Panacibacter ginsenosidivorans: one gene and its partner. The protein of the gene in region 1 interacts with the protein of each later gene in a pairwise test. Links are inferred from orthologs where the notes say so. Each region holds a gene or a part of one and is shown on either strand. Other genes may lie near its edges.

Region 1 (3,780 bases):
TATTACTTATGGCAGTGGTGTTCATTGGGCAATTGAGTATGCAAATCAACATCCCTATATTTCAATTCATATACTTGATCTCAGAACATTATTGCCGCTGGATTATAGCGCTATAAAAAATGCAGTTGCAGCTACCGGTAAAGTTTTGCTTTTACACGAAGACACGCTTATCGGTGGAATAGGTGGGGAAATAAGTGCATGGATAAGTGAACATTGTTTTGAATTACTGGATGCACCAATACAACGTTGTGCATCTTTGGACACACCTGTTCCTTTTAATCAGGAACTCGAAAAAAAATTTCTTGGGAAATCAAGATTACACGAATACGTGGAGAATCTTATGCATTATTAGGTGTATAACTTAAAGCAAGCGTTCGGCATTATCAAAGGTTTAATAGCACCTTTCGGGCATATTAAAAATCAAACGATATTAACGCGAGGGAATGTTCAATTTATCGTTTGCGTACTTCATAATACTCTCAATTGTTTGCTTTCTTGGAGAGTGTAATTTCATTCCGCCAAGTCTCTCAGCAGATTCTTTAATTACATTATACTTTTCTCTTAATACCCAGTTCTCCTCTAATTCTTTCTCGATTTCTTTGTTGCGGTTGTGGTTAGATTCGTTATACATATAAAGTACCAACTCTTCAATAGTAGAATTTACCATACAATGGCTGTTTAATTATGAATAAATGATATAAGCCGCCATGCTTATATGATTCTTCACAGGAGTTGGTTGCTTATTAAAACGTTGCGAGGTTTTTAATATTGTATTAAGAGTTACTTTTTTAATGAGTCATTAGTATTTTCAACCATAAAAACATCTTCGTTATCTCTTTTCATCTGGTAATGTTCTCTTGCATATTTTTCTATGGCCGCGGGGTTATTGCTTAGGTCGGCAAGTTCTTTTTTAGTCTTTTCAATCTCATCCTGATAGTATTGTTTTTTGGCTTGCAATTCCTTTAATTCCTGTTTGCGATCGATCTGTTCAAAGAGATTATTATGATCAAAAAAAAGCACAATAACTGTAAATGCAGAAATGGCAATTAAATATTTATTCTTAACTATTGAAATGATACTTGAAGATATAAGCATAAAAAAATCGTTGGCTTTTGTAAAACTACAAAATCACCAACGATTTTTATTAGGTTTGAATAGTTAATTATTACTTGCTGAATTTAATTTTCCCTTTGGGATATATACCATTCGCTCCCAATGCTTCTTCAATGCGGATCAACTGGTTGTATTTAGCCATACGGTCTGTACGGCTTGCAGAGCCGGTTTTGATTTGTCCGCAATTCAGTGCTACGGCAAGATCGGCAATAGTAGTATCTTCTGTTTCACCGCTGCGGTGGCTCATAATGGTTGTATAACCTGCATTCTGCGCCATTTGCACAGCATTGATAGTTTCTGTAATAGTACCGATCTGGTTTACTTTGATCAGTATACTGTTGGCAGTACCTGTATCTATACCACGTTTTAAAATTTTTGTATTGGTTACAAAAAGATCATCACCTACCAACTGAACACGGTTACCAATTGCATCTGTTAATTTTTTCCACCCATCCCAATCTTCTTCAGCCATGCCGTCTTCAATAGAAACAATAGGATATTTATTTACCCATTCAGTCCAGTAAGCCACCATTTCGTCACTGCTTATTTCACGACCATTGCTTTTATAAAATTTGTATTTGCCATCTTTAAACATTTCACTGCTGGCAGCATCAAGTGCAATACCAATCTGTGAACCAACTTTATACCCGGCAGCTTCAATAGCCAGCAATACAGTTTCAATAGCTTCTTCATTGCTTTGAATGTCTGGAGCAAAGCCACCTTCATCACCAACATTTGTGCTGTAGCCTTTTCTCTTTAAAACGTTTTTTAACTGGTGAAAAATCTCAACACCCCAACGCAAACCTTCACTAAAAGTTTCAGCACCTACCGGTACGATCATATATTCCTGGTAGTCAATTTTATTATCTGCATGCACACCGCCATTAAGTATATTCATCAAAGGCATGGGTAATACAGTAGCGTTTACACCACCAAGATATCGGTATAAAGGCAGGTTACTCTCAATCGCAGCAGCTTTGGCAACTGCCATAGAAACTGCTAATGTAGCATTTGCACCAAGCTTGCTTTTATTCTCAGTACCATCAATTTCAATCAGTTTAGCATCAATACCCGCCTGGTCATTTATGCTCCAACCAATCAGTTGATCCGCTATAATATCATTTACATTCGCAACAGCCTTTAATACGCCTTTGCCAACATATACAGACTTGTCATTATCACGCAACTCTACAGCTTCATGAATACCTGTAGATGCCCCGCTAGGTACAGCAGCACGGCCAAGTTGCCCGTTTTCTGTTAACACATCAACTTCTACTGTTGGGTTGCCACGGCTATCCAGAATCTGGCGGGCATGAATGTCGGCAATGTAACTCATAATAAAGTGTAGGTTTTAATAATAGTAAGATTTTGATAGCAGGCTTTTGTACATCTGCTGAGCTTCGTTGTGTCACTCACTTGTACGCCTTATACTTTGAGCTGCAAAGAAACACTCTTTGCATGAAGATACTACACAGCTTTACCAGGAAATTTTAAAAGAATTTGCTGACGTTTGTTAGGATGAGACCCCGCATCGCAGTTAACATGCATTATAAAGCTTAACTATTATACCTCGTGAGTATTCAATAAATGTCTTTATATTTTTACTTCCTCTTTTCAGTGTAGTTAATAACTGAAAAGGGCGCATCAATCAGCGCCATTTCAATGATATTTATTGGTATTGGATTTGACTGTAAAATTAAAAGTTTTCAAAAATTGGTACAAGGTCTAAAAACAGGCTTACTATTTTTCTTTAGGGTATTATTAGTTAAAAAATTTGCTTTTTTTCTTTGCTTTTTTCCCTTCTGCAAATTTTATCATAACCTCATTATCTCTTTGAACCCAGTCAAGACAACCATTCTCCTCCTTGATGCTGTCGAGTTCCGAAATGTCTGATGAAAAATGAAATGGGTGATCCTGCTTTGGTGGTATGCACATCCATTCAATTGGTATATCTATATAACTAAGGCTTTTTGGTTTTTCTGAATTACTCATTAATACCTCTTTTATGTACCCGGTTATATGGTTATCAATAAAGCGCAATTTTACAATGGTTACAATCTCTTCTCCCTCCTCTGTAAGATCTGTATGCTGGTATTCTTCGTTAAGATCTTTTATTTGAACCGGTGACAAATGTTTTATACGCATTACCATTGATTGGGGTATATTACATTGCTCAAGATCATTTACAATAACAGGCTTTTTATTATTCGCCGAATCCAATTCTCCCGCCTTTGCAGGCTGAAAAGAAAATGAAAGCAAAAAGCAAAATAAAAATAATAAGGTAAATATTACTTTACCCGCTATTATGTAAAAAGTAAACTTCCGTGAAATAAGAGTAGAAGTTTTGTTCATAAGCATTGTTTTGAAAACCTGGATTTTGGGTACGGTTACGGCGTTTCAACGGAGATTGGAGATATGCACAGGTGTTAATAACCTGTATAAAGCAAATGTATTGAACATTAATTATATAAACTTCAAACCCAGATTAAAAAATAACCATGAAAATTAAAATTGAATTTGCCGAAAAGTATTACCTGAAGCTAAAGAGTGCGACGCAACAAAAGCTTAATAATTGAAATGCTGCCTGGTACAAAAAAATAATCCTAACCTGCCCAGCCTTCCCTGTCAAGGCTCCTGTATTGTATGGCTTCTGCCAGGTGTTCTGCT
Region 2 (3,790 bases), 500 kb from region 1 along the record:
TGAATCGCGTAATACCAAAATCTGCATTGTTGTTAAGAGAACTAAAGAGATTAAAATTACCCGGATTATACGGCAATGAATAACCTGCAGAATCATTATACACCCATTCGTGCAGCTTATCATTTACAAGTTGTCTTTCGATGGTATTACCCCACTGCAAAAAATTTCTGCCTTTATCCAAACTGCCTTTATGCGAAGCACTCCATACATTAATATTGAGTTTGTTTCTTGCATATGTCTGGTTAATACCGGCACCCAGCGGATTTATTACTGCACCGCTTTGCCCGGTAACAGGATCATAGTCTCTTTCGCCAAATAAATAAGCGCCTGTTATATCAATGTTCTCTTCTTCATAATCATTGAAATAACCAAGCATCCATTTTAATTGCAATCTTTTTGTAGGTTGATTAATTGCAGTTAGTCCAACAAAATTGGTGCTGTATTTATCTTTCTCATGCCCTTCAAAGAAAATATCGAGACCAAGATTTTGAGAAAACAATGGAGAGAATACTGCAGCAGTCAATTGACTTTCGGTTGGTGTTAAGCTAAATTTTGTTTGTGATAAATTAGCTAATGCTTCAAGCTTCCATTTTGTTGAAGCCTGCCATGTGATCAATGTTTGCAGGTCAGCAGACGAGGGAATATAATTTCCTTTTGTTTCCTGGCTGCTCACTAAATTCTGATTAGTTCTGTTGCGTACACCAATCAAATAAGTGACCTTATTATTTTTTGCGACACCTTCCAAATGGAAACCTTGTTCAAGCAAACCAAAATATGCAGAACCACCATTGCGCACAGGTTTTTTATAAGTCACATCCAGGACTGAACTCATCTTATCACCATACTTTGCAGAAAATCCACCGTTATAAAATTTTACACCACTGGTTAATTCAGGATTTATAAAACTTAAGCCTTCCTGCTGACCGCTTCTTGTAAGATATGGACGATATACTTCAAAGTCGTTTACATAAACAAGATTCTCATCATAACTGCCACCACGCACAGAATATTGAGAGGTAAGTTCATTATTACTGCCAACAAAAAATTTTATTAATCCTTCTATACCGCCGATTGGCGAAGGATTCAACAATGCTTTTGATGCATCGATATTTATAAGTCCGGGTTGCCTGCGGTCCCTTTGATCTGTTACAGTAACCCCCTGCAATTCTTTTACGGAGTGCTGTAATTTGATCGTCACTTTTTCTTCTTCTCCAACACTCAGGTAAAAATTTTTTTGCACACTGGCATAACCTGTAAAACTAAAAACAAGCGCTACCGCTTTATTAGATTGTACCTCTATTTTAAAATAACCTGAATCGTTTGTGATTGTATTCTTTGCAATATTTAATACCTGCACAATTACACCGCTGATGGTTTTATCGTTTTCATCAATCACTTTACCACTAATAGATGCAACTTTCTTCTGTGCAGCCACACACATTGCGCCAAAGCAAAAAACAACAAGAAAAACACCCTTATACCATTCTTTAAGCATGCAGTTTATTTGGGCTTTGAAGATAGGGAAATGTGCGGATGTGCAAATATGTGGATATGCGAATGAATTGATTTTAATAAAGAGATTATTTTTTATGTACAAGCTTTTGGCTTTTCATAGCATCGTCCGTTGTGTCACTCACTTGTACGTTTGGAACTTTGAAATAAAAATTCAAAATTAAAAAGTCAAAACAATAAACACTCAATTTTGAATTTTTATTTTTGAATTATATTATTCAGTACAAGTGTGCGACGCAACCAAAGCTTAATAGTATTCCTAAAGCCTGGTACAAAAAAATCAATGTAATTTTTTTAGTGCGGCAATTACAGCATGGGGGTCTTTTGCATTAAACACCGTACTTCCTGCAACAAGCACATCGGTGCCTGCAGCAACGATCTCTGCAGCGTTTTCCATAGTTACACCGCCATCAATTTCTATAAGTGTATCAAGACCTCGGTCGAGGATCATTTGTTTTACTTCGCGGATCTTATGCATGGTGTGTGGAATAAATTTTTGTCCACCAAAACCAGGGTTAACGCTCATCAGATTTACCACATCAACATCCTGTAAAATATCTTTGAGCAAACTTACCGGCGTATGCGGGTTTACAGCAACACCTGCTTTCATACCAAGTTCTTTTATCTGCTGTATATTCCGGTGAAGATTGGGGCAGGCTTCTATGTGCACCGTTAAAACATCTGCACCTGCTTTCTTAAATGCTTCTGCATATTTGCCCGGATCAACTATCATCAAATGAACATCGCAGATCTTTTTAGTTGTTTTGCGTATGTGTTCTATAACAGGCAAGCCAAAACTAATATTGGGCACAAACACGCCATCCATCACATCAAGATGAAACCACTCAGCTTCACTGCTGTTTACCATGTTACATGCTTCTTCCAGTCTCAAAAAGTTCGAAGCTAAAAATGATGGTGCTACTATTGCCATTTATTTAGTTTGTGGTTTATTATTATTCTTTGTTCATTGAACACTGTTCACCTTTACTCAACTCTCTTTAATGCTTCCTGTATTTGTTTATCATCTTTATCGAGACTTAATGCCTGCTTAAAACGCAATACCGCACTGTCTTTTATATTCATCATTTCAAAACACCTGCCCTGCCAGTAGTATGGATCTGAATCCAACGCATTTACTGTTGAAGCAAATTTAAACACATTCAATGCTTCATTGTATTGTTTATTATCATAGTAAATAAGTCCTTTCTCGATATATGCTTCCATATAAGTATAATCATTGGCGATACAGTCATCAAAAAAATCCTGTGCTTTTTCCCTGTTGCCCGTTCTTGCATTGTAAACACCTGAAATAAAATCTGCATGTGCGTCGTATTCGCGGCCTAGCCCCAAACGCTTAACCTGTGTGCATATCAGCAGTGCTCTTTCATTTTTTTGTTCAGCATAAAGATTAGCAAGCCCAAGCATGGCATCGGCAGAAGGATAGATGCGCAAGGCCTTATCGTAACTTTTCATTGCAAGCAGTGTATCGCCTGCATCTTCAGCAATACGACCTTTGGTAAACCATAGCCCATAATTAACAGTGTCTTTTTCAATCAGGCTATCCATTTGTTGCAATGCTATTTTAAAGGCACCAACACTATCCAAAGCTGTGGCAAGTTTTAGACGAAGGCCAACACTATCGGGATGTTGCTTCACCCCATCAAACAAATCCTGCACATAGTCAGGGTATGGTTTTGCAGCCTGTACTATGGAATCTTTAACGTCAGTGTTACCGGTACCACTATTACAGGAAGCAAGCAGGATAATCAGCGCAGGAATAAGTTTTGTGGCCTTTGTCATACCACAAAAATAAAGGCATGATTTCGTTTATGACGATTTTCTGACAACAACCTCGTACACCAACACATATTTTTGCACAAATTTTTACTATTATGATGTTACACATCAAAAAGAGAATAACCCTTTTTTGCTGCATGCTTGCCATTGTCTTTACGGCAAAAGCACAAACAACAGGAGATACAGTGCATTATGCAGAAGAAAAACATTTTAAAAATATTCAGCAGTTAACTTTTGGCGGCGATAATGCTGAAGCATATTGGAGTTATGATAGCAAACAAATTATCTTTCAACGCACTAATGCAAAAGAAGGATTGCTTTGTGATCAAATGTTCATTGGTAATATTCCTGCCGCAGGAAATAAATTTGAATACAAAATGGTAAGCAGTGGCAAAGGCCGCACTACCTGTGGGTTTTTTCTTCCTGATGGTAAGCAGATCATTTATGCTTCTACGCATTTGGGTGCAGATACCTGCCCGCC

What was found.
Region 2: the proteins of eno (region 1) and rpe interact in binary tests that used the Escherichia coli proteins (3 or more experiments, as listed by UniProt). The link is inferred for Panacibacter ginsenosidivorans from one-to-one orthologs.

Annotation. Positions count from the first base shown.
Region 1 is NZ_CP042435.1:2,379,394-2,383,173, reverse strand. Bases 308-3,146 are described here. They hold eno (phosphopyruvate hydratase), read right to left. Parts: upstream 2,450-3,146; coding sequence 1,166-2,449; downstream 308-1,165. Other genes in these bases: FRZ67_RS09960 (hypothetical protein), read right to left, coding at 2,875-3,146; FRZ67_RS09970 (FtsB family cell division protein), read right to left, coding at 781-1,095; FRZ67_RS09975 (hypothetical protein), read right to left, coding at 431-667; FRZ67_RS09980 (alpha-ketoacid dehydrogenase subunit alpha/beta), read left to right, coding at 308-352. In the rest of the region: more of FRZ67_RS09980, read left to right, coding at 1-307; more of FRZ67_RS09960, read right to left, coding at 3,147-3,465; FRZ67_RS09955 (YifB family Mg chelatase-like AAA ATPase), read right to left, coding at 3,717-3,780. UniProt on the Escherichia coli protein: Catalyzes the reversible conversion of 2-phosphoglycerate (2-PG) into phosphoenolpyruvate (PEP). It is essential for the degradation of carbohydrates via glycolysis.
Region 2 is NZ_CP042435.1:1,881,372-1,885,161, forward strand. Bases 619-3,467 are described here. They hold rpe (ribulose-phosphate 3-epimerase), read right to left. Parts: upstream 2,444-3,467; coding sequence 1,793-2,443; downstream 619-1,792. Other genes in these bases: FRZ67_RS07800 (TonB-dependent receptor), read right to left, coding at 619-1,495; FRZ67_RS07810 (tetratricopeptide repeat protein), read right to left, coding at 2,497-3,312; FRZ67_RS07815 (TolB family protein), read left to right, coding at 3,405-3,467. Also shown: more of FRZ67_RS07800, read right to left, coding at 1-618; more of FRZ67_RS07815, read left to right, coding at 3,468-3,790. UniProt on the Escherichia coli protein: Catalyzes the reversible epimerization of D-ribulose 5-phosphate to D-xylulose 5-phosphate.